DNA from 4 places in the Geomicrobium sp. JCM 19055 genome. Region 2 is predicted to be linked to each of the others. Evidence: riboswitches for the same ligand, from Rfam matches in the RefSeq annotation. Region 2 holds a riboswitch; each other region holds the start of a gene.
What was found. A riboswitch is a leader RNA that binds a small molecule or an ion and turns the genes downstream of it on or off. The one in region 2 is predicted to bind S-adenosylmethionine.
Positions count from the first base shown of each region.

Region 1 (7,566 bases), on a different contig from region 2:
TCAACGATGTAATGACTAAACTGAGTGAGCATCGCTTGACGTTTTGCTACTTTATCTAGGCTTTTGTAAATGGATACGTGTAGTTGATCGGCAGAAAGCTCAGAAAATGTTCCGATCATCTTAAGGTCGTTAATCGCCATCACAGCACGCTCCTCTCGTCTATACCGATAGATTCTCCTTCATTTCGCTCAGTTCCTTTATCGAATGACCGCTACTTTTGTCGTAACATTCCTTTCGCTTTCAATCCGTTAGCAGGGAATTCTTCACTATAAATCGAAATTACCAAGGATAGTACGATTAAAAAGGTGGACAGACATGGATATTCGACATTTAACTTACTTCATTGAAGTCGCGAAGCATTCAAGCTTCACGAAAGCAGCCCGCACCTTACACGTATCTCAACCTTCTCTAAGTAAAACGATTAAGCAACTTGAGCGAGAGTTTGACGTACCGTTATTCTATCGTTCTTCAAAAAAACTCGAATTAACCGATGCTGGAGAAGCGGTATTAAAGAATGCCCAAAACGTCATTGATGCTTTTCAAAATTTGCAAGCAGGAGTGACCGATCTTGCAGACATAAAAAAAGGCCAAATCCGAATTGGACTGCCGCCGATTATTGGAGCCGCTTTCGTCTCTTCTCTCATTAGTTCATTCATCGAAGACTTCCCGCTCATCGACTTACGCTTAAGTGAGGTTGGAAGCATCGCGATAAAAAAAAGGCATTACTGAAGGCTCACTTGATGTTGGGTTCATTTGCAATGTTCCTTTGCAAGGGGAAGATTTTGAATGCAAGCAAATTCTTCATGACCCCCTTGTAGCGGTCATGCACCACGACCACCCATTATCGTTAAATGAACACATTCCTTTGAAAGCACTTGAAGAAGAACACTTTGTTCTTTATCGCAATGACTTTTCATTGCATCGCTCAATTATTGAAGAGTGTTTACGACAAGGTTTTTTTTCCAAACGCTGTATGTGAGAGTTCTCAGAAAGATTTTATGCTACAAATGGTTGAAGCGAAGCTCGGGATTGCCTTACTTCCTGAACATATCGCAAAAACGATGCAATCCCATGTACTTTCTTATGTTCCACTAGAAGACAATCCGCTTCACTTAGAGCTCGTGATGATTTGGCGTAAAGATTCATACTTACCCTTTGCTGCACGAACATTCATTGAAGAGGCCAGCTCATATTATTCAACCGCACAAAAAGAAGCTAGGGGCTCCTAGCTTCTTTTGTGGTTCGTGTTAGTTTGTTAGCTCTTTAGATAGTTCAACAATATAACGTAGTTTCTCCCACTGCTCTTCTTCCGTTAAGATGTTACCGTGATGAGTCGATGCAAAGCCACATTGAGGGCTTAGACAAATTTGCTCTGCAGAAACGTGTTGTTTCGCTTCTTCAATACGTTCTTTAATCGTCTCTTTATCTTCAAGTTCCCCATGCTTTGATGTGAATAAACCGAGTACCACTTGTGGGCCATCACTCGGAATGTGATCGAGTGGACCGAAGTCACCAGAACGATCATCGTCGTATTCTAAGAAGAAGCCGTCCACATTTTCTTTGGCAAACAATGTGGGTGCAATCTTTGCGTAGCTTCCTTTAAAAGCCCACTTTGAACGATAGTTTCCACGGCATAAGTGCGTCGTAATCACTAAGTCTTCTGGTTTATTTTCAAGCACCGCATTTGCTACTTTTAATGCGTGTTCAATTAAGTCTTCTCTTGAATAACCACTATCATTAAACGGAATGTCATCTGAATTAAGTCCAGCGATATACACATCATCGAGTTGCAAATAACGACAACCCGCATCATAAAATGCTTGAATAGCATCGCGGTACGTTTGAACGATGTCTTCTGTGTACGCGTCTAGGTCTGGATAAATGTCTAGATTACGAATTCCCGCATTAAACAATTGATTCGGACTCGGAATCGTTTGCTTTGCAACTGCACGATCTCCGACAATTTCTTTGAACTGAATAAATTCTTTTACGTGCGGGTGATCTTCGTTAAATGAAATCTTACCAATCACTCTTACATCATAACGCTCTGTTTCCTCGCCTTTGAATTGGAAACCATGGTCAGGCACGTAACCTTCGATTCCGTTTAAGTGCTCAAGAAAATCTGTATGCCAAAAACGACGGCGGAACTCTCCATCTGTAACAGCTTCTAGACCCACTTCAATTTGCTTATCAACAACTCGAGTAATCTCTTCGGTTTCAATGTTGTATAACTCTTCAGCGGTAATGTTACCTGCTTGAAAATCTTTTCTCGCAATATGAATTCGTTCCGGACGTAATAGGCTTCCTACGTGATCTGCTTTAAATGGTGCGTGCGTTGCTGTTTTTGTCATGATAATCTCTCCTCTATGTGTGTAGTCTCCTAGTTTTAAGCGATCAATCAACAATCGTTACGAACAAAACCCCCTCTTCTTGTAATAAGAAGAGGGGGTAAATGGTTGCCATTCATCCGACTCTTCTCATCTTTGTAGTATCGCTACTACTGGAATTGGCACAGTACTTAAAAAGTCCGCTGCCGAGGTTTCAAAGGGCCAGTCCCTCCACCTCTCTAGATAAGAAAAATGAATTCATTGAATTTATTAAATCTAATACTAACATCCACAAAATGATTGTCAACAGAAAAGTATATTTTTATTGAATATTATTTCAATGTAATTGTTTCGTCAGTAGGTATTGCCGGTCATTCATCGTTTTCACGTTCTTTTTGCTTTTTGTCACGATTATAGGTTACGAGTTCTTCTGATTTTACGTTCTCTTTATCTTTTTTTCGTGACCATTTCTTCAGACCGAATCTTCTTACCAGATAACTCTTCTGATTTTACTTTATGTTGATCAGACATCTTCTTACCTCCTTGTTGCACTCATCGTTACAATTCAGCTTTGACGTCTAAGCTGCATTGTATTCCATGAACTTATAGTAGATTGATTCCATACCTGACTAAAGCCAGAATGGCGATTACGATCAGGATGACTACTGTAAAAATAAACATGCCATAGAAGACAGCGCCAACACCGTGAGCAACATCGAGCCCGACTTGTTTTAATAAATGTCTTATTCTACTCAATCGAAAACACCTCAACGATTAGAACTTAGTTCATTAAATTATAACAACGAAACGCTATAGACATAACCTTTTGCGCCAATTATTTGACTACAACTCATTCTTTTCGCTTAGCCATCGTAGTGCAATCCTCTTGATCGTCCTCCCAGTTATTGTTCAATCAGACGAACGTTGCTACCATAATGGGTGAAATCAGGAGGGGATTTTATGGGAAAAACAAAAAGATTTTCCATTTTTATGGGGAGCACCTTACTCGTTGGGATGCTAGCAGCCTGTGGGGATGATGAGGAACAATCGGCAGATCCAGTCGATGAGGAAACGAATAACGAAACAAATGAAAGCGATTCAACAAGTACATTTACTGTGTTTGGAACGACTGATATTCATGCTCACCTTTTGCCTTATGATTATATGAATGATGAAGAAGACTCAACAATTGGATTAACGAAAGTATACTCTCTTCTCGAAGAACTTCGTGAAGAGTATCCAAATCATATGCTTGCGGATAACGGAGATACAATTCAAGGGAGTATTTTAGGCGATATGCCTGCCCAAATTGAACCACTTGCAGATGATGAGTCTCACATCGTGATGGATGCGATGAATGAGATGGGATACGACGCAGCTGCACTTGGAAATCATGAATTTAACTTCGGTCTCGATTTCCTTGATGAGACGATGGAAGATGCAGATTTCCCATGGTTATCGGCCAACGTTGTTGAGCCTGGCACTGAGACGCCTGTCTATGAGCCGTACACCATTGTAGAACAAGAAGTGGACGGTGAAGTGCTTAATGTAGGCTTTATCGGGTTCGTTCCACCACAAATTATGAGTTGGGACGCTGCACACCTTGAAGGTGAAGTCGAGACGTTAGAAATTGCAGATGCCGCTGAGAAATTTGTGCCACAACTTCAAGAAGAAGGTGCAGACCTTGTCATTGCACTTGCTCATACAGGCATTAATGATGGCGATCGTATGAGTGAAAATGCCGCACTATCCATTGCTGAAGTTGATGGCGTGGACGGAATGTTACTTGGGCACCAACATAACCACTTCCCAAGCGAAGACTATGAAGGTGTTGACGGTGTGGATGTAGATGCAGGAACAATCCACGGGGTACCAGCAATGATGCCAGGCTCTTGGGGAAGCCACCTCGGCGTGTTAGCTTTTGAATTAGAGAATGCTAACGGAGAGTGGAATGTCGTTTCAGCGACTTCTGAAATTCAAAGCACTGAAGATCAACCTTCACACGAGGGACTTGAAAACCTCGTCATGGATGCTCACGAAGCGACGGTAAGCTACGTAAATAGCCCCGTTGGCGAGATTACTGACGATATCCATACATTCTTCGCACGTGTTGAAGACAATGAAGTTGTACAGTTAATTAATGACGCACAACTCGATTATATGGAACAAATGCAAGCAAGCGGTGAACTAGAAGAAGACGTTCCCCTTCTATCAGCTGCTGCCCCGTTTAGAGCAGGACGCGGTGGTGACTTTACGTATGTTGAAGAAGGTGACGTTGCCATTCGTGACATGAATGACGTTTACGTCTTCCCGAACACATTGCACGTCGTTGAAGTGGACGGCGATCAACTGAAGAACTGGTTAGAATACTCTGCCCTTAACTTCAATCAAATTGATCCAGATGAAAACAATGAGCAAGCATTGATTAATGAAGACTTTGCAAGCTATAATTTTGACGTCATCGAAAACGTTACCTACGAAATTGATGTCACGCAAGATGAAGGTGAGCGAATCGTTGACCTACAACATGAAGGTGAAGACGTAACGAGCGATGACCGTTTCTACGTCGCGACGAACAACTACCGTGCTGGTGGCGAGGACCATCTTGATAGTTCAGTAGAAACTGTCCTTGAGACGACGGACGAGAATCGCCAAGTCATTATTGACTACATCGTGAATCATGACGGTGCCTTGAACGTTGAACGTAGCAACAACTGGCAGATCACGCCATTTGAATCTGCTGGAGAAGTCATTTTCGAAACTGCTTTAGAAGCACAAGACGCAAGTGACGATCACGAACGTATTGAATTTATCGAAGAAGACGGCGACGGCGCAACATTTAGCTTCAACTAAAGAAAAGGGGACAGTCCCCCACCACTGCACAGAATTAACGCAGTGGGGGACTGTCCCCTCTGTTTGTCATGAGTAGAAATTCAACGTCTGTTTCGCCGTAATTCATGAATGTCATTTCGGTGTTAAATCCGAACTTCTTGTAGAGAGTAACGGCTCGTTGATTCCACCTCGCAACGCTTAACCGAAAGAATTCTGGCGCATACAATTCTTCACCTACGCTAAGTCCGAGTTCAAAAAAACTGAAGTCCATACCCTTGCCCTGTGTATACCGGATTCATACCTAAGCCAATATCGATTGGGCGTTGATCGTCGTAACACCCTTCTCGCTTTCCACCCGGTACTTTTGCACTTTCACCATAGCAATAGAAACCAAACACATCATCTTCTGCTGTTACAACAACATAGTAGTTACCGTTAAGCAATTCATCTTGTTGCTCTTTACTCTCACTCAAACTGTATAAAGAGTACGGAGGTTCATATGTCCAACTCATAATAATGGACGCCTCTCGCTTACTCATCGGCAACACATTTAGCTTCATCGCTTTATCCTCCGATACGATGTAGGAGTTACTCCAGTCACTTTCAAGAACGTTCTGCTAAACGTCGAGCAGTACGTATACCCGACTTGCTTCCCTACTTGAGCAATGGAATGATTCGTCTCAATTAATAAATCCTTCGCCCGTTCAATTCGGTAATCTTCCAAGTAGACCCGAGGCGTTTTCCCCGTTTTCTGCTTAAACCATTCTACATAATACACAGGATGAAAATGCTCTATGGACGCCAAACTTTCTACTGTAATCGGTGAAGAAAACTGTTCATGAATATGAGCAATTGATGCGTATTCATGGGTAGATACTTTTTCTTTCATTATAGCAACAAGGTGAGGAAGTAAGTGGCCTTTTGCTTGATTTGTATTCTCGAGTAGTAGCTGACGAATCGCGTGCCAGGATTGATCTTTCTGAAACCTTCGCTCACTTCGCAAGTCTTTCGTATCAACGTAAAACTGCGGAAGATCGACGACTAGAAATTCGTTATAGCCCTTGCAGTAAAACGAATGTTCCAAATTCTGAGGGAGTAGTACAATGCTCTTATCCTTCAACGTCAGTTTCCCATTTACCGTCTCAATTTCCATAGAGCCTTGTAATGGAAATAAAATTTGCGCATACGCATGACGATGTGTGTACGGTTCTTCCCGATACGTTCGCCTCTCACAAATCATCGATTGATTGTCTGCTCCCAAAGCCAATCCTCCTCATTCTCTCATTACGTTACAGTGAGCGAAGCTCTCATGCCTACCATTCAATCAAAGCGCATTAGACTTCTTTCATTTCTTCGATTAATTCACTAACACTCGTTACTTTACGATCGCCATAAGCGACAGCACCATTATCAAGATCAATATAAATTGCCTTCATTCCCTCTGCCTTTGCAGGAATAATCTCGTTTAAATAATTGTCCCCAATGCTTAGTGTCTGTTCAGTAGTCACATTGTACCTTTTCATAATCGAGATAAAGTGCGCCCTCGTCTCCTGTGGCTTCATCGCATTTGTAACGACTTCGTGAAACACGCCTTCTAAATGAAGAAGCTTGAGCAAACGCTCTACATCATCATCTGTACTGTTCGTAAGTAAAACAATTGATTTCTTCTCTTTCAATGACAATAATCCTTCACGAAGTCCTTCGATAACCGATAGTGTAAACGCATCCGTTGCCATAAACTCTTTCGTTTTATGATATGCCGGCTGAGGATCTTTCACACCGTAATGTCTCGCCGCTACATTTGGGAGCCACCATCCATCACCGATTGCAATGACCTGGTCGAAATCGTACTCTACTGGCCCTTCGTGAATCTCTCTCCAGGTGGAGTCTGCCACTTTCTCCCCTTCCCATGTTACGACACGCTCAATGTTTCCTGTAAAAGGGTCGACGTCTAAAACCCAATCGTTTTGCACATCATAAGCCTTTCCAATTGAAACTGCGTGATTTCCTTTTTTTCATATGTTCATAGTCGCTAAAAAACGACAGCTTGTGCTCTTCGATGACTTCCTCTGATAACGTTTTGGCATAGTAATCGAAATGATCAGTATCTTCATATAATGTTCCATCAAGATCAAATATAATCAGTTCACTTTCTTTAAAAAGGTTTGTCTCCATGTTGTCCCCTCCTATGCTTTGATTATAAAGTAAAGGATTTTGTTGATATCGTCAATTTTTCCTATGTAAATTGTTAATTTGCTCTAGATTTAAACAATTCAATATAAAAAACATGAAATATTGTGGTAGAATAGTGGGGGTTATTACCAATCATGTTGGTAAATCTTACATATTACGGGAGGGGGAAATCGTCATTATGAGAAAATTTACCATTGCAAGTACAGCAGTGCTC
Region 1 is NZ_BAXL01000004.1:1,189-8,754, forward strand. It holds gene JCM19055_RS04575 (hypothetical protein) at 1-140, opposite strand, end outside; partial or broken gene JCM19055_RS04580 (LysR family transcriptional regulator) at 316-1,229, shown strand; gene JCM19055_RS04585 (5-methyltetrahydropteroyltriglutamate--homocysteine S-methyltransferase) at 1,248-2,351, opposite strand; SAM riboswitch class I at 2,475-2,577, opposite strand; gene JCM19055_RS27065 (hypothetical protein) at 2,931-3,083, opposite strand; gene JCM19055_RS04595 (bifunctional 2',3'-cyclic-nucleotide 2'-phosphodiesterase/3'-nucleotidase) at 3,288-5,180, shown strand; gene JCM19055_RS22775 (hypothetical protein) at 5,215-5,430, opposite strand; gene JCM19055_RS22780 (hypothetical protein) at 5,411-5,719, opposite strand; gene JCM19055_RS04605 (AraC family transcriptional regulator) at 5,716-6,420, opposite strand; gene JCM19055_RS04610 (HAD family hydrolase) at 6,494-7,132, opposite strand; gene JCM19055_RS22785 (hypothetical protein) at 7,134-7,334, opposite strand; gene JCM19055_RS31265 (PhnD/SsuA/transferrin family substrate-binding protein) at 7,531-7,566, shown strand, end outside.
Region 1: linked by a shared signal. The riboswitch ahead of JCM19055_RS04585 (5-methyltetrahydropteroyltriglutamate--homocysteine S-methyltransferase) and the one ahead of JCM19055_RS13725 (methionine ABC transporter ATP-binding protein) in region 2 are both predicted to bind S-adenosylmethionine.

Region 2 (7,566 bases):
TACGTAATAATGTTTGCAACGATCCTTATCTTACTTGAATCGGTTCGTCGAACCATTGGCTGGAATCTATTATTCTTTATTTTACTATTTATTGCTTACTTATGGGTCGGGGGCTTTTTACCTTCTATCTTTAGTCATGCGGGAACGAACTTAAATCATTTTACGGATTTGATGATCATGGGGGCAGATGGTATTTTTGGTGCACCTTTGAATGCTTCGGCGGGCTTTTTGTATTACTTTATCCTTTTTGGAACGCTCTTTGCAGTTTGTGGTGGCGGAAACGTGCTTATAAATCTCGGCATGAAAATCGGTAACAATAGTAGCGGTGGTCCTGCAAAAGCGTCTATTGCGAGCAGCGCATTGCTTGGAACTGTAAACGGAAGCGCAGTTGCCAATGTAACCTCAACTGGTGTGTTGACCATTCCATTAATGAAACGGGCTGGGTATAAGCCTGAAGAAGCTGCGGCCATTGAAGCATCTGCGTCAACAAGCGGTCAAATCTTACCACCAATCATGGGTGTAGGTGCGTTTATTATGGCAGATATGATTGGTGTTCCTTATAGTGAGATTGCCATTGCAGCCATTATACCTGCCGCTGCTTACTTACTGTCGTTGTTCATTTTAGTAGACTTTATTTCTAGAAAAAATAAAATCACCCAACTCTCTAGAGAAATTGTCATTGATACTGACCCTATCTTAAAACGCCTTTACTTACTTGCACCAATGTTACTTGTAATTTATAACATTTTGAGTGGAACGTCATTAATGTACGCCGCATTATCAGGCATTGCAGCGATCTTACTAATCAATCTCTTTCGATTTAAGTCCCGTATTCGTCTCAAAGAACTATTTGAAACCTTTTTAGAAGGAACGAAACAAGTCGCTCAAATTGCAATTCCTACAGCCGCTTGTGGAATTATAATTGGTGTAGTAATTATGTCAGGGCTTTCTTCAAGTGCAGGAGATATGATCGCTGATCTTGGCTCAGGGGGACTATACTTACCACTACTCATAACTGGTATTGGCTGTATACTCATTGGTCTTGCCTTACCAACTGTCGCAGCTTATCTAGCATCGTTCATCTTATTCGTGCCGATTCTAACAGAACTCGGAATCGCACCATTACCAGCAAACATGTTCGTTTTTTATTTTTCAATTATCGCACAAATTACACCACCTGTTTGCTTAGCTTCATTTGCAGCCGCAGGAATTGCAAAAGCACCAGCATGGAAAACGGGACTGCTTGCTTTCCGTTATGCCCTCGTTGGATTTTTGGTTCCATTTGTATTTGTCTTTAAGCCAGAATTGCTATTAATTGGAACTCCTTGGCAGACCATTCAAGCGTCTATCATTTTATTAATTGGAACGGTATTCTTAGTCGCTACAGTCTCCGGTTATATGATTCGACCATTGTATGGAGTATTCGAGCGAGGATTCATGTTACTATGCGCCATTCTCGTAATTCTCCCAGATCTAACTACATCCATTACAGGTATTGTTCTTGGAATACTTGCAATCGCTTACTTTATGAAAACCAAAGATAAAAATCGTGGAACAGGAAGTTTAGTAGAAGCTTAAATAGCAATAACTAATGAGTCCATTGAACAAGATAGTTGTTCAATGGACTCATTTAAGTTTAGACATTCTATACAATGTTCCTTAGCATACAACGATTTACTAACACCGTAATCTACATAAAGCTCTAACACGTAAATCATAGTAATTATGTAAAAGACCCGTTTTTTTTTCAATGTACACAGATGATAATTCTTGATTATTTACATTATTTTACGGGTAACCATTACACTAAGTACGTTTCTGGAGTGATGCTATTTATGGATATTGAAGCTTGGTCCATTTTTGCGATTGCTTTTATAATCTTTGCTAATTTCATTGTCCACTCGTTACTAAAAGGAACGATTGAAAAGTACAGACTACGTGTTATATCAAGTGTCATTGTTTCACCAGGAATCTTTTTGTATTGGGGAACGACTTCTACACATTCATCGCTCTTCTTATCATTCTATATGCCGCTCCTTGTTACGATTATTTGTATTGTAACGACCGTTTATAACATCTACAAAATGAAAAAGTTCGAACGAGTATAGCTTCGTTCGAACTTTTTCGTGTGTCCATTTAATTAAATTACTCCATCCACTCTGGCTTTCCAAAACCTTCGAATTCTTCATCAATTATTTCTTCAAATTGTTCGGATTGAATGACTTCAACGATATCATTCGCTAATGTACTTTCTTCATCCTCTGCACGAACAGCAACAACGTTTCGATACTGATCTGGCATGTTCTCTAACTCTAGTGCCTCTAACAGATCTAGATTGGCACTTAATGCAAAGTTCCCTGGCACAGCTGTAATTTCTGAACTTCCTACTTGTCTAGGCAACTGTGCGGCCTCAAGTTCCACAAATTGCAAATCTAACGGATTATCTGTAATATCACGAGCGGATGCCGTTAGTTCATCAATACCGTCTTCGAAACCGATAAGACCAGCCTCTTCTAGAATCATAAATGCCCTTGCCGCATTCGTCGGATCATTCGGGATGGCAATTTCATCACCATTCTCAATATCTTCAATCGTTTCATACGCCTCAGAATACAATCCCATCGGCGCTGTCGGCACCGCAATGAGTCCAACGAGATCTAGATTGTTTTGCTCGGTGAAATTCTCTAAATACACGGTGTGTTGGAAAAGGTTCGCATCAATTTCTTCATTCGCTAACGCATTGTTCGGGTACACATAATCGGAAAACTCTTGGATATCAACGGTATAACCTTTCTCTTCTAAGCCTGGGACGATGGCTGATGATAGCATGTCGCTATAGGGTCCTGCTGTTGCTCCGATTGTAATGTCTTGCTGATCATCGTACCCCCTGCTTCCTCCTCACCACTACAAGCGGTTAAGATGAGTAGACCTCCTACAATTGCTCCTAACTGTTTTCTCATTTGATTTCTCTCCTTTTCTTTATCTTCGATCTAATCGTTTTGCAACAACATCACCAATTTGTTGAATTAATTGAACGAGTACGATGAGTAGCACAACCGTCGAAATCATAATGGTCGTATCGTAGCGATAATGACCGTAACGGATTGCCAAATCACCAATACCGCCACCACCAACGACACCAGCCATTGCTGAGTAGGCAATGAGACTAATGATCGTAAGTGTGAGCCCTTGAATAATGCTGAACGAGCTTCTGGAAATAGCACATCTTTCATAATCATCCACGGCGTTGCACCCGTGGCAATCGCGGCTTCGATCATGCCTTTATCAATGTCACGAAGTGCGGTTTCCACAATTCGTGCAAAAAACGGAATGGCCGCAACAGAAAGCGATACACTTGCAGCAATCGGTCCCGTCGTCGTCCCGACAAGTAATCCCGTAATTGGAAATAGTAAGACGAGTAAAATGATATAAGGAATGGAACGAACGACATTGACGATAAAACTTAAGATTTGTTGCACTACAAGATTTTGCCAAAACAATCCTCGATCCGTCACAAACAAAATCACGCCTAGTGGAAGTCCGATCAGTATCGCAACCGCTGTTGAAATCCCGATCATTTGCATCGTTTCTAAAAATGCTTCTGTCATTTCTGGTAGTAAATCAATAAGTTGTTCAATATCCATGGGAGATGACCTCAACTCGTACGTGACGTTTTTGGATGTAATCCATCGCTTTATTCACTTGTTCAGGATCACCCGTAAGCTCCAGAATGAAAATCCCAAGTGGTTTGCCCTCAATATACTCAATGGCACCGTGCAAGAAATTCCCTCTAACATCGACTTCTTGCAACATATCTCCGATAATTCCTTCACCTGCAGATGAACCTTGGAACATCACTTTAATGATCGTTCCTGTACACTTCGCAAGGGTTTCTTCTGGAACATCAAAGGAAACAACATTCGTGATAAATTCCTTCGTTAACGTGTTCCTTGGATCTGCGAACAAATCGTACACATTTCCGTGTTCGACAACTTCACCATCTTGCATAATCGCCATCCGATTGCAGATCTCTTTTACGACACCCATTTCATGTGTGATAAGCACAATCGTTAAGCCAAGCTCTTTATTCAATGATTTTAGTAATCGTAAGATCGATTGCGTTGTTGTCGGGTCAAGCGCTGATGTTGCTTCATCACACAACAGCACAGTCGGATTATTGGATAATGCTCGAGCAATACCGACCCGTTGTTTCTGACCACCGCTTAATTGTGCAGGATACACATCACGCTTATCAGAAAGCTCAACGACTCGTAGTAGCTCTTCTACGCGACTAGGTATCTTATCAGACGATGCCCCCGCAGCACGCAGGGCAAACGCAATATTCTCATAGACCGTTTTCTGATTGATTAAGTAGAAATGCTGAAAGATCATGCCAATTTTAAGTCTCTGCTGACGAAGTGCCTCTCCCTTTAACTTCGTCATCTCCATACCGTCTACGCTGATCGTTCCACTAGAAGGTCTTTCGAGCATATTAATACAACGAAGTAGCGAACTCTTACCAGCGCCAGAATACCCAACAATCCCAAAAACATCACCTTTATGAATCGTCAAGGAAACATCTTTCACACCAGTAACGCTTTTCTTTTTAGTATGGTATACCTTGGTGACTTGCTTAATATCGATCATCTTCTTCCTCCAATCCAATAAAAAAAAGACCCTTTTTCCATTGAAAAAAAAGTCTATATGACCGATCTCGATCGGCTATCGACTTATCTTTCAGAATGGAATTCATTCTGTAGGATTTGGCACCTTCCTATTTCAGGAGGTTGCTGGACGTCATCGGGCCTTTCCCTCGGTCACTCTAGATAAGTAATCATGTATTCAATTTTTGTAATACTCATTATCATAAGAGTTTGTTGGGGTAATGTCAATGTATCTAAGAAATAAAAACGACATAGCTTGTTAATAGCCATGCCGTTACACTTACTATTCTTTAATATTTATACGACTGTCCACCGTCAATTGGGACAACGACGGCATTAATAAAGTCCGCTTGGTTTGATAATAAGAAAGCAACTAGGTAGCCGACTTCTTCAGGCTTTCCGAAGCGAAGCATTGGGTTTGCTTTGACGAACTCTTTCCCTGATTCTTCCAGTTGTCTCCACCCATTTGGCGTAACGATCCTTCAACCATTGCGGTCATGATGGCACCTGGCGCGATCGCCTTAATACTGATTCCGAATTGACCGTATTCAATTCCAGAGTTCTTCGTTAGCCCGACAACCCCATGTTTACTTGCGGCATAACCAGATTGATTCCCAACCCCACGAATACCTCCGACAGATGCAGTATTTACGACGGAACCATGGCCTTGTTCTTTCATCACTTTCAGCACGTGCTTCATACCATAAAAGACACCGTTTAAGTTCACATCAACCACTCGTTGGAACTCTTCAATTCCATAATCTTCGGTTAGGTTTTGTTTCCCTTCGATACCTGCGTTATTAAAGAAGCTATCAATTTGTCCAAATGTATCCATTGTGAATTGAACGTACTTCTCAACGTCTTCTTCTTTCGCTACATTCGCTTCAACCAATTCAACAATCGCTTCTGGTGTGTCTTTTAGAATTTCTTGCTTACTCTCTTCAAGACCTTCCTTATTTAAATCAACGAGAACGAGCTTGGCTCCCTCAGATGCAATTTGCTTTGCAGCAGCTCTTCCTAAACCAGAGCCTCCACCTGTAATAATTGATACTTTACCTTCAAAACGCTTCATAAAACCTTCTCCTTCCGTTGATGCTATACTAAGCGAAACGGTTTTAACGATTTAAGTGTAAACGGATTCATGACCCTCAACAATCGTTAATCCTCTCTGATCTGTCTATACAATCGACACCTTTACTTAATATGTTGATTTTTGGAGGAAACATACATGGTCTCAAGTGATCACCGATCATCAAAACAAGGCGAACGGACGAAGAAATCTTTTAAAGAAGCATTCATTGAACTGATTCATGAAAAAGGATTCAGCCATGTTACAGTGACTGATATTATTCGTAAGGCCGATTATAATCGCTCGACATTTTACTTACATTATCAAGATAAATTTTGTCTTGCTGATGAGTTAAGAAGAGAAATGTTCCAACAAATTAAGCAAACGAGTATTAGTAACTATGAGGAAGGAAAAAGCATCGTGACCTTATCGATGGGTCCGTCCTCTTTTGAGCTAACTGAATTTATTTATGCGAATCAATCGTTCTTTAACTTGTACTTATTGGATGACACATTACCTAGTCTTCTCAGGGATTTACCGCAAGCGATCTACGAAGTGTTAAAAGAACAATTTCATCTCTATGCGATCAATCAAGACCACGACATTAACCACGACGCTCATAAATTGTATATGGCTCATGGCACGGCTGGACTCCTTGTAGATTGGATTGAAAAACAGTACCCCATTCCACCAGCAGAGATGTCACAACAATTGATCGACATTCTTGAGTCTTTTACAAAAACATTTACGATCACACGAAAAAGCTGAACGATGGAGGAATCCTCATCGTTCAGCTTCTTTACTTCGGTGATCTACTTGCTATAGCGATTAACACGTAACGTTGCTTGAGCTTTGTGTCCCATAAATCCTTCAAGCTCGCATAAACGTTCCGCATAACGACCAATTTCCACACTTGCTTCTTCTGTACATCGTTGATACGTACAGTTTTTCAGGAATTTCCCGACCCATAGTCCACCTGTATAACGGGCGGCCTTTTGCGTTGGTAGCGTATGATTCGTACCGATCACTTTGTCTCCGTATGCGACGTTCGTTTCTGGTCCGAGGAACAACGCGCCGTAGTTCGTCATGTTGTCTAAATAATAGTTCGGATCTTCAGTAAGAATCTGCACATGTTCATAAGCCAATTTATCCGCTTCAATGACTGCTTCTTCATGGGAATCAACGAGAATGATTGATCCGTTCTCTTCCCATGCAACTCGTGCAATGTCTGCTGTTGATAGTGTTTCAAGTTGTTTCTCAATTTCTTTTACCGTTTCTTCCGCAAGCGATCGTGATGTCGTAATTAAAGCGCCTGGTGATGTCGGTCCATGTTCGGCTTGACCGAGAATATCGGTTGCCACCATTTCAGCGTCAGCCGTCTCATCTGCAACAATTAACACTTCTGTCGGCCCCGCTAACAAGTCAATGCCTGCTTTTCCGAAAAGTTGACGCTTCGTCTCTGCGACAAACGCGTTCCCTGGTCCGACAATCATATCAACGGAATCCATATTCTCTGTGCCAAGCGCCATCGATGCCATCGCCTGAACGCCACCTAATATATAAATCTCATCCGCCCCCGCAAAGTGCATCGCCGTGACCGTCGCTGCTGGAATCTCTCCATTCAGCGGTGGTGTACAACCGATTACCCGCTTTACACCTGCCACTTTTGCGGTCAGGATGCTCATGTGCGATGAAGCCACCATCGGATAACGTCCACCAGGAACGTAACAACCTACACTATTGACTGGAATGTTCTTATGACCAAGGAAAACACCAGGACGAGTTTCTACTTCGATATCTTGAATCGATTCTCGTTGTTTTTGTGCAAAGTTA
Region 2 is NZ_BAXL01000015.1:37,023-44,588, reverse strand. It holds gene JCM19055_RS13745 (TRAP transporter fused permease subunit) at 1-1,578, shown strand, start outside; gene JCM19055_RS13740 (hypothetical protein) at 1,836-2,108, shown strand; gene JCM19055_RS13735 (MetQ/NlpA family ABC transporter substrate-binding protein) at 2,146-2,829, opposite strand; gene JCM19055_RS31925 (hypothetical protein) at 2,799-2,960, opposite strand; partial or broken gene JCM19055_RS13730 (methionine ABC transporter permease) at 2,980-3,644, opposite strand; gene JCM19055_RS13725 (methionine ABC transporter ATP-binding protein) at 3,634-4,647, opposite strand; SAM riboswitch class I at 4,728-4,833, opposite strand; partial or broken gene JCM19055_RS13720 (glucose 1-dehydrogenase) at 4,955-5,736, opposite strand; gene JCM19055_RS13715 (TetR/AcrR family transcriptional regulator) at 5,893-6,501, shown strand; gene hisD (histidinol dehydrogenase) at 6,546-7,566, opposite strand, start outside.

Region 3 (7,566 bases), on a different contig from region 2:
ATTAATTTTTGCCACTTGAAGATCAAGCCCGTACGTGTCTAACTTAATGCGATTGGCAGCGTACGTATTGCTTTGAATAATGTCAGCACCCGCTTGAACATACTCAAGATGAGCTTCATACACGAGTTCTGGAGCGTATAGGTTTGCTTGTTCAATTGATCCTGTTATATCCCGGCTATACAACAATGTTCCATTGCGCCGTCACCAATTAAGACCGTTTCCTTTAGCCTCTCTAAAAAGCTCATCTAAACTCCTCCAATCATCTCTCTACTTGAAAAGCTTGACGTAAATCCTCGATTAAATCTTCTGCATTTTCAATGCCACAAGACATCCTCATCAGGCAATCGTCTATACCAATTTGTTGTCGTACTTCTTTTGGAACGTCCGCATGCGTTTGCACTGCAGGATACGTCATTAAGCTTTCTACCCCACCGAGACTCTCTGCGAATGTAATAAGTTGCAACTTACGAAGAACCGGGTCTACGAGATCACTTGATGTGACTCGAAAAGACAACATCCCTCCTCGCCCTGGATAAAGGACTTCCTTGACAAGACTGTGCTCTGCTAGGAACTGCGAGACAATTCGTGCATTTTCTTCGTGTTTTTTCATGCGTAGTGCGAGTGTTTTCATCCCACGAACGAGCAGCCAGGAGTCAAAAGCACCGAGCGTCATTCCTATTCCGTTCTGGATATTAAAAAGCTTTTCAGCAATCGTTTCGTCATTCGTCGCAATGAGTCCTGCAACTAAATCGTTGTGACCGCCTAAATATTTCGTAGCACTATGAATGACAATGTGTGCACCTTCTTTTAGTGGCTGTTGAATGAGCGGCGTGTAAAATGTATTGTCTACAATAAGCAAAAGATTATGTCGTTTTGCAACATCAGAAAGTTCTAAAATATCCGCCTCTTGCATTTGTGGATTGGTCGGGGTTTCAATAAACAACGCTTTCGTTTGTGGTCCGATTAACGCTTCAAACGTTTCTAGATCACGAGGGTCCCCGTACTGGACACCAACGCCCCACTTTGGCCAATATTCATTAAACAGACGGTACGTCCCACCATACAAATCTAACGATGCGACAATCTCATCACCAGACTCAAATAATGACAACACTGCTTGAATTGCCGCCATCCCAGAACTACAGGCAAACCCACGAATTCCACCTTCAAGGTCTGCAATGCTATCTTCTAGAATTTCACGAGTAGGATTCCCTGTTCTTGCATAATCATATCCTGTCGTCTCACCAACTCCTGAATGACGATAGGCAGTGCTCATATAGATTGGTGCATTTACGGCACCTGTGCGTTCATCGCTTCGATTACCCGTTTGTACAAGTTTCGTTTCTGTAGTAAATGGTTGTTTCTCCACTGTTGATCCCTCCAAGTCCTTACAAATAAATAAAAGTGCCTTCTTCAGAGATAGAAAAAGACACTTTACGTGTATAGTTCTCTTATCTCTCGGACGATCACGTCCGTAGGATGTAGCACCTGACTCCATTTGGAGCTGGTTGCTGAGACGTCTTCGGTCCGAATCCCTCAGTCTCTCTTGATAAGATATTTTAATGTATAGTTGGTTCTTATACGATAACGCATCATCGTCCATCTTTCAAGTCACAATTATTCAGCAGTGGCTTCAATGACGAGATCATCTTCGTTCCCGCAAATGCATCGTTTAAATCCTGTTTCATATTCACCTTCGGCTTTTTGTCTTCCACGAAGAATATACTTTTCTCCACATTTCGGGCATCGTATGACTATGCGGTACCTCGTTTCTGTCGTCATGAAGCGACCTCCTATACAAATTTACTATTTTCATTTGCTTTCTTTACTTTACTTAATCCTAACCACCACAAGAAAATCATAAATAAAATAATAATGCCGACCATCCAGTCTTGTGTATAGGTTAACATAAGGTTAAAGGTTCCATGCAAGAAAATAGGGACGAGCAATGCGTAAACTAACCATATTTTTTTTCTTACCATCAATCATATAACGTGCGTTACCTAAATAATGACCCATAATCACTCCGAAAAGCGCATGGCCACTTACAGGGAAAAGAGCCCTGCCAAATGCCGTATGGACGCCTTCTGAAAGCAAATAAAAAAAAGTTCTCTAGCGTTGCAAACCCTAACGAAAGTGCGACACTGTACACAATACCATCGTACTTGACACTCCACGTTTTGAAACGATACATCGTAACGAGTAAGAAGAACCATTTAAAAAACTCTTCGATGAACGCCGTCTTAACAAATACGTCAGATAAACGGGATGTGAACACCCCTTCTTCAGTTAGTGCAAATTGAATTGCCATAATCGGAAAAACAATTAACATCCCCGTCACGAACGACCGGATAATATTTTTCCAATTCGCAGAACCGTAATCATTTCGCAAATAGAAATACGTAAGCAATGCAAAGGCTGGAGCTGAAGCTAGCGAAAGTAAAGCTAGAACATTCATCGCTCGAACGCTTGTTGAAGCGAATCTTGTCCTGTTGCGAGTAATACATACATTTTGATCTTTGCTTTCTTACTGCTATAGTCTTTACCAAGAATAACGTCATGATTCAACAAGTCATATGTACTACCTTCATATTCATAAGAAGGATACACTTCGCCTTCAACCGCACTCGTAGTAACGACAATCGGGATCTTCGCCTCTCGAATGCTCGGCATAAAGTTTTTTTGGAACTTGGCCACGCCCAACCCCTTCAAGTATGACAGCGCTCGTTCGTTCATCTTGTAAAACGAAATCAAGCAGTCGGTTTGTCGCACCAAGATGCACTTTTACAATTTCAATTTCATAAGACTTGCTCGGTTTATAATCGTCAGCTAAAACGTAAGCTTCTTTTGTAATTGGCTTTTGAAACAAATGCACTTGATCATTGTCTATAATTCCAAAGTAGCCATATCCAAACGCATTAAATCCTTGAATGTTGCTTGCGTGTTCTTTCCTTACATACTTCGCACTAAAGATACGCTCATTAAATATGACGACTGTTCCAAGGTCTTTTACCCGTTCGTCAGCGGCTGCAATCATTGCATTACGAAGATTTACGAATGCATCACTACCTACTTGTTCTGGGCCCCTTTGCGAGCCAGTAACAATAACTGGCTTTGACGTTTGGACGGTTAAATCCAAGAAGTAAGCCACTTCTTCAAGCGTATCTGTCCCAGTCGTAACGACCACTCCTGAAATGTCTTTTGCTCGAAGGTTTTCAACGACTTTCTTACGGATGTCCCATAAATCCTCATACGTAATATGAATCGAAGGCTTTGACAATACTGAATCAATTTTAAGGTGAATATCGAATGGTGTGTTTAGAGAATTAACGAGCTCTTCACCACTTAATTCACCCGCAACGAGTCGACCTTCTTTTGTCTGTTTACTAGCAATCGTTCCTCCAGTAGCAAGCAAGCAAATCGTCTGCACGATTAACGACCTCTCTTTTCGCGTTCAATAATAGAATCTACAATGTGTAAACCATGAAATCTTCCAGACTCGATAAAGATTTCATTGGCGTGATTGCCCGCAGCGATCACCCCTGCAATAAACAAATTGTCTACATTCGTCTCGAACGTTTCTTTGTTATAAACAGGTCTCCCCGTATCAGATTCAATCGCTACACCACTACTCGTTAGAAACGAATGATCTGGGTGATAACCCGTCATCGCAAAGACAAAGTCAGCGTTTATTGTTTTTTTTGACTCCATTTGTAAGCACGTTTACATGCGTATCGTGGATCTCGACAACTTCGGTTTCAAAGTACAAGTCAATGTCTTCTTTATTCACAAGACCTCGAAATTCAGGCAAAATCCATGGTTTGATGCTTGTTGAATAATCGTTCCCTCGGTAAACGACCGTAACGTTGGCACCAGCTTTTTGCAACTCCATTGCAGTGTCGACCGCAGAGTTCCTACCCCCAATGACAAGAACGCGTTGCCCATAAAAAGGATGAGCTTCTTTAAAATAATGAAAAACGTGGGGCTTTTCTTCGCCATGAATACCTAAGTGATTAGGATTGTTGTAATAACCTGTCGCAACAATGACGTAAGCCGCTTCATATTCGTTATGCGCCTTGGAACGGTCCACTGTGTGTAACCTAAATTGTCCGTTTTCCTGCTTTTGTATTCGCTCAACTTCCTCATACGTATGAATGCGTAATCCCATCCGTTGAACGACTTCACGGTAATAGACGAGCGCTTCATTACGTCTTGGTTTGTGGTTTGTTGAATAAAACGGGACGTCACCAATTTCTAATTTGTTTGCAGCAGAGAAAAACGTCTGGTGCGTAGGATAATGAAAAATTGCTGAAACGATGTTCTCTTTTTCGATAATTAACGGGTCTAATCCCGCTTCCTTACAACGAATAGCCGCTGCCAGACCGCATGGTCCAGCACCGACAATAATAATACGTTCTTTGTTCACAATGACACTTCCTTATGATAAACCACGATAATTCAAAGCTTCTGCATGGCGCTTAATTCCGATTCTAGCTGCCGCTTCTCGCATGTTCGTATTGTGCTGTTTCGCTTCTTCAAACACTTGATCGAACACCCGATACATCGTATCTTTGAACATCGCATTAATTTCAGACTCACTTAATGTAACTCGTTGCTCATGTTGCATCGCTTCAAAATGACTTAACGTCAAATTGCCTAAATTCGTCATGATTTCTGGTACGACCATAGATCCTCTTTGGAACAATTGATCGACACGGGATTCAGAGAGTGTTTGCTTTGCCGTTTCTACAACGAGTTTCGCTTGAATCGTGTCGGCAACCTGTTCGGTCATCACGTTCTTGTCGAGTGAAGCATCGATAGAATATCGCATTTCGAACCGAGCAATCGCTCTGTAGAAATTGACTTCTTAAATAAATTCGTAACCATACCAAAGCTGTCTCGACGATCGAGCAAGTAATCAACATCTAATCCATCTTGGTCATAAAGCGCTCCATGCCCATCAGATACCCCGATCACATTCGCTTCTTTATTCTCAAGCTCTCGAGCCAAATACACGCCTGTATTGCCGAATCCGTGAACGATAATATTCGCATCTTGTACACTCATATTTAAGCGTTCAGCTGCTCTTTCAATCGTGAACTTTGCACCTTTTGCAACCGAATGTTCTCGTCCAGGCACACCGCCAAGAGACTCCGGCAGCCCTGCAACAACTTTATGATGTAGATCTGGACGAATCATCTCAACTTCATCGTGCATCCAAGCCATTAGCTGTAAATTCGCAGGCGTTGGAACATCAGGTGTAATAATGTCTTTCGTTGCATTCATAAGCGGTAATAAAGCCCGAATATAGCCACGACTTAATTGTTCAAGCTCATGAAACGATAATTCAGAAGGATTACAAATGATTGCACCACTAGCACCGCTATAAGGAATATTTAACAATCCCGTATGAAGAGAGGTTTTCATTGCTAATGCTTGTACATCTTGTTCATCCAAATTCGGATGCAAAATAACACTGCCAATTGAAGGCTGTGAAGAACGAATATGTTGGGAACGATACCCCTTAAAGATTCGAATGCTGCCATCGTCCATCGTAATTGGAATTTCTACAGTGAACGAGCGGTATGCAGATGTAAGTATATCCGTTGTGTCTTGTGTGTAATCTAGTGCATTGAGCGCGTTCTTAATCGTAGACTTCATTGCTTGTATACGACTATTCTCGTTTCCATCTTGGTCTACGACTGTCTGTTCATTCCTCTTCATATTCCCCATTGAAGGGCCACCTCCATATTGTGAGCCGGAGTTCACGCATAATCGAAAACTCCGGACTTTAAAACAGGTTATAGTGGGTCTTTACCCTACTTTACATGAAGTAATTCCTATATTAACTATATTAAAGATCGATCTGTTTTTCCACTTGTTTGTCTGGATTATCTTTATAAAATATTGTCGCCAGCCGATCAACCGCGTTTCGTTTCATGAGTAACTTTCCATGTTCCTCAACGGCTACATGTGAGTAGGGACAAACGTCTGCGTATTCAGAGACAATGGCAATAAAGCTGTCCATATTCACTTTTTTTTGATCGTGGTATAAGGAAAATACAAATAATAGTTATCATTCATAGAAAGTAGCTTGCCACTTTTTACACCTAGTCGCTTTAAAGTTCGAACGAGCTGAATAACAGCCTCAAAATCTTTAAACTTATAAAATAAATCGTTTCGCTCATCAACGGTTATATCCATCTCAATCATATCATCGTCGTCATACAACGTATCTTCTTCATTTTTCGAAATATGAATAACCATTCCTTGCGCAGGCACTGAGAACACTTCAACGGATAGCGCCCCATCAACTTTAAATCCAAGTAATTGATCTGCCTCCATCACCAGTTCGCGAAACAGTTGATGTACTCTCGGACGGTCGAGCCACAAATCATCCATCGTTAATCCACGTTCTTCTAAATCATCAAACGTAAGGAAGACTTTTATTTTATTGGCGGCGATTCTTTCAAGACGCATATCGCCCCTCCTTTTCACCACGCAGGCATTTGAATGCTGTTATGGTATACGCTATTCAATTACCCTCATCTGCGTTCACGACTTAAAGACGTTGTCGCGCCCTTTTTGAGAAGGATGTGGTGTACTTCAGGAGGTGCTCCTAACCGTAAGTGAACCTTACGTGTACCAAACCCGTTGCTAATTCTCATCTTGGCACTACCTACTTGTAGCCATCTTCCCCGCTCGCGAAGACCGAGACCGAACAATCGTATCTGACCACCATGTGTATGCCCTGATAAAATTAAGTCATACAGACGACTGTTTGTCTGCTGTAGCGCAACGATAGGATTGTGACTGACAAGAATGTAGTAATCGCCAAGACCTCGCTTTTGAACGACTGCTTGTTTCGTTGATTCATCTCTTGTGCCATACACATAGACAGAATCAGAAATGTACATTCCTTCGTTTTCTAAGACTGTAATGTTTTCTTGATCCAATATGGTCCTTAATCGATGTTGGTCCCACCTATAATCATGATTGCCATAAACGACGATGATTTGTGTTGATAATCTCTTTAACATGTTGAGATTGTGTTTGAGCGTTTCAACCGTCGTCGTTCGCTCTACAAAATCCCCTCCTACGATGACACAATCTACTGTATTTATCGTTTTTATGTGACGATCGTTTAGTCTTCGTTTGTGCAAATCACTAATAAATAATAGTGAACAATCTTTATGGTTACCTTCAACTTGAAACGTTTTTTTCTTCCACGACGAGCGTGTTTGCTTGAATTCTCATCGCGATGAACATAATAACTAAAGGCAACAATAAAAACAAAAGTAACGTCATAACGTCTATCCCCACGCTTTTTTTTAAGATCAGAGAGACCAGAACTGATCGTCTTGTTGATCCAAAAATCGAACGGAAAATCACTCGGCTCATCGTTAATGTAAACGGTCTTCCCTTTCGCGACATATGGCAACTGATTAACCGGACTCACCTGTAAACTCGTTCCGATGACAAGTAAAACATCTGCTTCTTCAATTTTCTTTACGGCCTCATCCCAAACGAGTTCAGGTAACATCTCACCGAACAGTACAACATTTG
Region 3 is NZ_BAXL01000006.1:102,209-109,774, reverse strand. It holds partial or broken gene JCM19055_RS28860 (homocysteine S-methyltransferase family protein) at 1-123, opposite strand, end outside; gene JCM19055_RS07010 (methionine biosynthesis PLP-dependent protein) at 260-1,369, opposite strand; SAM riboswitch class I at 1,449-1,556, opposite strand; gene JCM19055_RS27200 (hypothetical protein) at 1,618-1,782, opposite strand; gene JCM19055_RS28855 (PrsW family glutamic-type intramembrane protease) at 1,915-2,097, opposite strand; partial or broken gene JCM19055_RS28850 (PrsW family intramembrane metalloprotease) at 2,156-2,311, opposite strand; partial or broken gene JCM19055_RS07000 (asparaginase) at 2,455-3,430, opposite strand; partial or broken gene JCM19055_RS06995 (YpdA family putative bacillithiol disulfide reductase) at 3,433-4,426, opposite strand; partial or broken gene JCM19055_RS06990 (Glu/Leu/Phe/Val dehydrogenase) at 4,439-5,661, opposite strand; gene JCM19055_RS27195 (hypothetical protein) at 5,855-6,028, opposite strand; gene JCM19055_RS06985 (adaptor protein MecA) at 6,031-6,480, opposite strand; gene JCM19055_RS06980 (metallophosphoesterase) at 6,546-7,163, opposite strand; gene JCM19055_RS06975 (NAD-dependent deacylase) at 7,145-7,566, opposite strand, start outside.
Region 3: linked by a shared signal. The riboswitch ahead of JCM19055_RS07010 (methionine biosynthesis PLP-dependent protein) and the one ahead of JCM19055_RS13725 (methionine ABC transporter ATP-binding protein) in region 2 are both predicted to bind S-adenosylmethionine.

Region 4 (7,566 bases), on a different contig from region 2:
CGTTGGCGCATCCCCCTGACAGTTCATGAGGCATGTCATCGACCCGATCTAAAAGCCCCATTTGCTCTAACAAGTCAAGGGCATACTCTTTATTTTCAACTGTCTTCATTTTTGTTACATCAAGACCAATCGTCATGTTTTTTCCGATGGTAAGCCACGGGAACAAATAATCTTGCTGCAACATGTAGCCGATCTCTGCGGAAGGTTCTGTCACACTTGAACCGCTTAATTCAATCTGGCCACTTGATGGTGAGGTTAAGCCAGCGATCATTGAAAGAACGGTCGTCTTGCCACAACCACTTGGCCCAATGATCGATACAAATTCACCTTTTTCTACTTGAAAGCTAATCTCGCGGATTGCCTCAACGACATGTTCTTGTGTGAAAAAGTGTTTTTTTACGTGACGTAGATTTAGCAGTGCCATTCGGTACCTCCTTTGTTTTTATCGGTACTCATCGTAAAGGGCTTCTGAGAACGCTCAGAAGCCCCCGTTTATCATTAACGTTGAAGCGCTTGATCTGTAATGGTTGTATTTACGAGGTCTTCGTAATCAAAACGTGCAGGTAATTCGCCTGAAGCTTCCATAATATCTTGCAAGTGATCCCAGCCATCTTCATCAATATACGGATCGATTGCGTAGGAATCTTGGTCGCGGTAGCGATCGACGACTTGCGCAATTAAATCGTCAGGTGTTTCTTCAAAGTAAGGCTCGATGGAAGAGGCAATGACTTGACTATCTTCCTCTTGCACAAATTGTTGTGCTTTGTATAGTGCACGATTAAACTTTACGAGCGCTTCCTCGTTATTCTCAACGGTACTCTCTTTCGTAATAAACCCTGTATACGGTAAGATGCCGGACTCTTCACCAAATGAAGCGACAACATGACCGACACCTTCGCGTTCAAATTCACTTGCAGTAGGCTCAAATAATTGAACAAAGTCGCCCGTACCAGCTGCAAATGCTGCAGCGATGTTTGCATAGTCGACACTTTGGTCCAACACGACATCTTCCTCTACGTCAATGCCGTTTGAGGCAAGCGCAAATTCCCCAGCCATTTGCGGCATTCCCCCGGCACGTTGACCTAAATATGTCGTCCCTTTTAAATCTTCCCAACTAAAGTCGTCAATCGGCTCACGTGAGACGAGAAACGTTCCGTCAGTTTGAGTTAAGGCTGCAAAGTTTACGACTGAATCCATCGGGTTTTGTGCATGCACGTAAATCGACGTTTCAGCACCTACGAGGGCAATATCCGCACTGTCTGCTAGGAGTGCAGTCATCGTTTTATCTCCACCCCAAGTCGTCGTAATGTCGACGTCTAGCCCTTCCTCTTCAAAAAAATCCTTCTTCCACCGCAACGTAAAGCGGTGCATAAAAAAATCGAACGTGTAACTTCTGCTACTTCTAACGTTTCTACTGATTGATCATCCCCACAAGCTGAAAGTACTAATGAACCACTAAGTACAGACAGCAAAGCGAATTTCCCCGCACGTTTCATGTACATTCGTCCCCTCTACTTCCATAGATGCAATATCTTATGCGATCGCCTGTATAGAGGTGTGTAAAACAAAAAAAGAACTCCCAATGAATTATTGGAAGTTCTTATACATGTGTAATTTATTTAAAGGTAGGTCCAGCGTTACGAATTTCATCAGAAACGTGAGAGAAACGTTCAAAGTTCTCTTTGAACTTCTTCGCAAGCTGTGAAGCTTTCTCGTCGTAGGCTTTAGGATCGTCCCAAGTTGACCTCGGCTGAAGCACTTCATCAGGAACGCCTGGTACACGCTTTGGAATATGAAGACCAAAGATCGGGTCTTGATTCGTTTGAACGTTCGTCAATTCACCTTCAAGTGCCGCTTGCACCATTGCACGCGTGTAATTCAATGGAATACGATCACTTGAACCGTAACCACCTGCATTCCAACCCGTATTGACGAGGAATACATTCACTTCATGTTGGTCAATCTTCTCACCGAGCATCTCTGCATAAACCGATGCATGTCTTGGTAGGAACGGTGCACCAAAGCAGCTTGAGAACGTTGCTTCAGGTTCTGTAACACCACGCTCAGTTCCTGCTAGCTTGCTCGTATACCCACTTAAGAAGTGGTACATTGCTTGTTCTTTTGTTAGACGGCTGATTGGTGGCAATACACCAAATGCATCAGCAGTTAAGAAAATAATTGTATTCGGATGACCGGCAACACCTTGAGGGAGTACATTTTGGATGTGCTCAAGTGGATAAGCTGCACGTGTGTTCTCCGTGTAGTAACCATCATCATAATCTGGTTTACGACTCTCTTCATCAACAACGACATTCTCGAGCACTGCGCCAAAGCGAATGGCATCGTAAATGTCTGGTTCTTTTTCTTTAGAAAGGTTAATGGTTTTAGCGTAGCAACCACCTTCAATGTTAAATACACCGTTATCAGACCAACCGTGCTCATCGTCACCGATTAGAAAACGCGTACGATCTGCAGAAAGTGTTGTTTTCCCTGTTCCAGAAAGACCGAAGAAAAGTGCAACATCGCCTTCTTTGCCTGTGTTAGCAGAACAGTGCATCGGTAAAACGTTTTGAGCAGGTAACAAGTAGTTCATAATAGAGAAGATGGACTTCTTCATTTCGCCGGCATACTCAGTACCACCAATTAATACGATTCGCTCTTCAAACGAAATATGAACAAATGCTTCAGAACGTGTGCCGTCCACTTCAGGATCCGCTTTAAATCCTGGTGCTGAGACAATTGTAAATCCGTTCTCTTCTTCAGCAGGGCGTTCATTCTCCTCAGGACGAATGAATAATTGACGTGCAAAAAGGTTGTGCCAAGCAAATTCATTTACAACGCGAAGAGAAAGACGATAGTCGGTGTCTTTGCCTGCGTATCCATTAGTAACAAAAAGTGCATCCTGTTGACCTAAATAGTGAAGCACTTTACGATATAGTTTAGAGAATACATCTTTATCAACCGCAGCGTTTACGACACCCCAATCAATGGAATCGTGTACAGACGGTTCATCAACGATGAATTTATCTTTAGGTGATCGACCTGTGTACAAACCTGTAGTGGCTGCAAATGCGCCAGATTTTGTTAGTACACCTTCGCCTCGTGAGAGTGCTCTTTCCACTAATCTCGATTCAGGAAGATCAGTTTCAATGTGATCTCCATTCAGTAAGTGTTGCAGTGCAGACTCAAAAGATACGGTACTCATAGTAGCAAAACTCCTTCTCACAATAATCACGGAACGAAAGTGTTGAATTGATTTGAAATTAGTATAACACATTTTGATTTATAGTCTATACTATTTTTCGATTTCACAAAGGTGTCATGTTTAACGTGGATTTTATAAAAAAGGTGTGATCAACTATGGACTCATGTGTCGTCTTTTATGATCAACAATGTACGATTTGTCAAAAAAACAAAGCGTGTGATCCAAACCTACGACCAGTTTAACCATGTTAAATGGGTGGATCTGCATGAACCTGAGTTAGAACAACAATATCCGTTTGTTCAATCGACTGATTTAACGAAAGAAATGCATGTTTTAATCAATTCGACGTACGTGTATCGTGGTTTTGATGGCGTTATTAGGCTACTGGAAGAACACGCATTATTAAAGTACCCGATGCGCATCATAAACATGAGACCATTTAACGTGATTGGCAAAGGATTATATAGGAAGATTGCCGAAAATCGGCCAATCATTGGGCAACATTGCAATCATGATCAATGCAAAATCGACATTTCTTAGTCAATAGAACAGAAAATTCTACGATTTGATTAATTCACTTGTCGAGATTTGCAATTCTTCGCGTTTGCCGTTATATTTACTTGGTAGGCTTTTATCAGGAGAAGGTGGAGGGACAGGCCCTGTGAAACCCAGCAACCATCTGTAGTCATGCAGATAAGGTGCCAACCTGGCAAAACATCATCTGTTTTGCAAGATAAGAGGCGAAAGGTGAAAGGTAATGCCCCTTCCCTCATCGGTGAAGGGCTTTTTTTTCATGAAATCATACGATACAACTCGCCCTTATATTCTTTATGGTCCTTGCCATAAAGGGAAATGAAGTGTTTTGAGTCGATACACGCACTCTAGGGCACTTCAAACATATAAAGTAATACAGTGTTTCATAAGGAGGAGAATCATGGAAGCAAATGGGCGTCGCTTTTTACGTCAGAATCTGTAACAGAAGGCCATCCAGACAAGATTTGTGATCAAGTGTCTGATGCAATCTTAGATGAAATTTTACGACATGATCCAAACGCAAGGGTGGCATGTGAAACAGTAGCCAACACCGGAATGATCTTAGTAACTGGTGAAATTACAACAACGACATACGTCGATATTCAAAAGATCGTTCGTGAAACGTTAACTGAAATCGGGTACACGAGAGCGAAGTATGGCTTAGATGCTGAAACGTGCTCAATCCTTACCGCGATTGATGAGCAATCTCCTGATATTGCTCAAGGTGTTAACGCAGCACTCGAAGCTCGCGAAGGCGCAATGACCGACAAAGAAATTGAAGAGATCGGTGCTGGCGATCAAGGGTTAATGTTTGGTTATGCGGACAATGAAACGAAAGAATATATGCCTATGCCAATTTCATTGTCACATCGACTTGCTCGTCAATTAGCAAAGGTCCGTAAAGACGGCACATTAGATTACTTACGACCTGATGGTAAAACGCAAGTGACAATTGAGTATGATGAAGATGACAAACCAGTACGAATCGATACGATTGTTATCTCAACACAGCATCATCCAGAAGCAACACTTGAGCAAATTGAGCGTGACTTGCAAAAGCATGTGATTGAACCGATTGTCCCAGAAAAGTGGGTCGACGAAAAAACGAAGTTCTTTATTAATCCGACAGGACGCTTCGTGATTGGTGGACCTCAAGGAGATGCAGGTTTAACTGGACGAAAGATTATTGTTGATACGTACGGCGGATTTGCTCGTCACGGTGGAGGCGCGTTCTCTGGAAAGGATCCAACAAAAGTTGACCGTTCGGGTTCCTATGCCGCACGCTACGTTGCGAAGAACCTCGTAGCCGCTGGACTTGCAGAGAAATGTGAAGTTCAATTGGCTTATGCGATTGGGGTTGCAAAGCCTGTCTCCATTTCGATTAACACGTTTGGTACGGGTAAAGTAAGTGAAAGTGAATTGCTTACGCTCGTTGAAAGTCATTTTGACTTGCGACCTGCAGGCATTATTAAAATGCTCGACTTACGTACTCCGATTTACAAACAAACCGCAGCTTACGGACATTTTGGCCGTACAGATGTTGATTTACCATGGGAACGTACGGATAAAGCAGACCAACTCAAAAAAAGCAGCAAACATCTAGACGATGTAAAAGCTTGTCATTATGACAAGGCTTTTTTTGTTGTGTAGTATAGGTTTTCCTTATAAGCCGCTATGACATTCATCTAATGACAGATGTCACTACTTATTGATGTAAGAACGTTACATACTAAAGGTAATCTAATTGGGATGGTGAAACAAATGACAATTGCATCAATCAAAGGCATCGTGAAGCGGTATAAAGATCAAATTGCTCTTGATTATGTTGATTTAGATATTCATGAAGGGGAAATTCTCGGTTTGCTCGGACCGAACGGTGCAGGGAAAACGACGCTCATTCAATGTTTAATGGGGATTATTCCTTTTGATAAAGGCGTGATTCAACTATTCGGGGAAGAGGGAGCGGTATTTCACCATGAAAATAAAAAGAAAATGGGTCTCGTTACGCAAGAGATTACCGTATTTGAGGAATTAACGGCGAAAGAAAACTTAGAGTTTTTTGCAGGCGTATACGGTTTGAAGGGTGAAGAGAAGAAGCAACGGGTCAAAGAAGCGCTTGAGTTCGTTGGACTATCGTCAAAGGCAAAGCAATCGCCAAATAAATTCTCAGGTGGGATGAAGCGAAGATTGAACATTGCTTGTGCTCTTACCCATCGTCCGAAGCTTCTAATTATGGATGAGCCAACCGTTGGCATTGATCCGCAATCAAGAAATCATATTCTAGACGCGGTCAGAAAGCTAAAAGAACAAGGCACGACCATCTTGTACACGACGCATTATATGGAAGAGGTTCAATCGATTGCTACACGGGTTGTCATCGTTGATCAAGGACAGGTGATTTCAGAAGGTACGGTGGATGAATTAATTAAAAACATTCAGCATGAAGAGAAAATCTTCATTGATGTAAACGATGTGTCAACGATACCAATCGAGCGTTTACGAGGCTTGGAAGGTGTTAAGCAAGTACAAGTGAGCGGATCAGTCGTGCAAATCATTTCAAATGCGGGTGCAGGTAACCTTGATCGGGCACTCTCAATCGTGAAAGAAACGAGTGGTGTCGTCGGAATTCAAGCAGAAAAGCCAAATTTAGAAGACGTTTTTCTAACACTTACAGGCAAACAACTTCGTGATGGAGAGGATGATCCTTCATGAAAGAACTAGCTACGATTCGGTTCATTGGAATTAGAATGAGTCGTGATTTTATTACGATGCTTTTGTTGCTAGTCGTTCCGATCATTTTAATTACGGTCTTTTCAATTATTCTAGGAGAAGCGGAAGGGCTTACTGGTACACCGATTAGAGATGAAACCGTTGTCCTTTTAGTTCTCGGATTTCAACTGTTCGGCGGTGCGATCACCATGAATTACGTTCATCAAGACCTCTTTGCGGAAAGAAAGGATCGCTTGCTTTCATTACCGATGAATACGAGGTTATATGGATTTACGATAATGCTCGCAGGCATCGTTTACTCGATTGTGTTAGGGGTTATATTAATCGCTTATACGGCCTTGATCTTTGATGTGAACTGGGGTAATTTCATGTGGGCATTACTCGTCATTACGCTCATGTCGTCTTTATCCAGCATCATTTGTCTCGTATTCACTTTTTCAGTAAACAACTTTAAAATTGCCGAGCGGTTAAGTGAGGTGTACGGTGTAGGGATGATTTTACTGGCAGGGATGTTCTTTCCGATGCCAGACAATGCTTTGATCAACACGTTCAATGATTATGTGAACCCGCTTATGCTAGCGTATTCGTCCATTGATCAAGTGAGGGATGGAGGGCTTTCTGACGGCTATGTGTATGCAGTACTGCTTAGTGTGCTCATTATCATTGCTTTTGGATTGTTACTTCTGACCGGACGGAGGCGTATGCCATGACAATATTTCGGTTTGCACTCAAACGAATACTACGTGATAAAACGAACGTATTGTTTCTGTCACTATTTCCAATCGCTGCGATTTTTCTACCTTTAGCGCAAGAAGGTTGGCCACTGCTTCCGCTCGGTTATCAATATTTTGGTGTTCTACTACTTTTTGTTAGCATTCGCCTTACGAGTATTATGATTGAAGATCGTCAAAAAGGGGTTGTTAAACGACTTGCCGCAGCGCCAATTTCACACTTTAACTACTTGTGGCAAAACTTGCTCGCATTTTCGGTTATTATGGTGATCCAAACTGTCATCGTCATCATAGGTGGGCATGTGTACGGTCATGAATTATATGAGCCATGGAACTTGGCGATTCTTTATATTGTCTTTACGTTTA
Region 4 is NZ_BAXL01000017.1:92,597-100,162, forward strand. It holds partial or broken gene JCM19055_RS15450 (ABC transporter ATP-binding protein) at 1-424, opposite strand, end outside; gene JCM19055_RS15455 (ABC transporter substrate-binding protein) at 499-1,371, opposite strand; gene pckA (phosphoenolpyruvate carboxykinase (ATP)) at 1,616-3,205, opposite strand; gene JCM19055_RS15465 (DCC1-like thiol-disulfide oxidoreductase family protein) at 3,383-3,745, shown strand; SAM riboswitch class I at 3,834-3,945, shown strand; gene metK (methionine adenosyltransferase) at 4,118-5,389, shown strand; gene JCM19055_RS15475 (ABC transporter ATP-binding protein) at 5,501-6,451, shown strand; gene JCM19055_RS15480 (ABC transporter permease) at 6,448-7,179, shown strand; gene JCM19055_RS15485 (ABC transporter permease) at 7,176-7,566, shown strand, end outside.
Region 4: linked by a shared signal. The riboswitch ahead of metK (methionine adenosyltransferase) and the one ahead of JCM19055_RS13725 (methionine ABC transporter ATP-binding protein) in region 2 are both predicted to bind S-adenosylmethionine.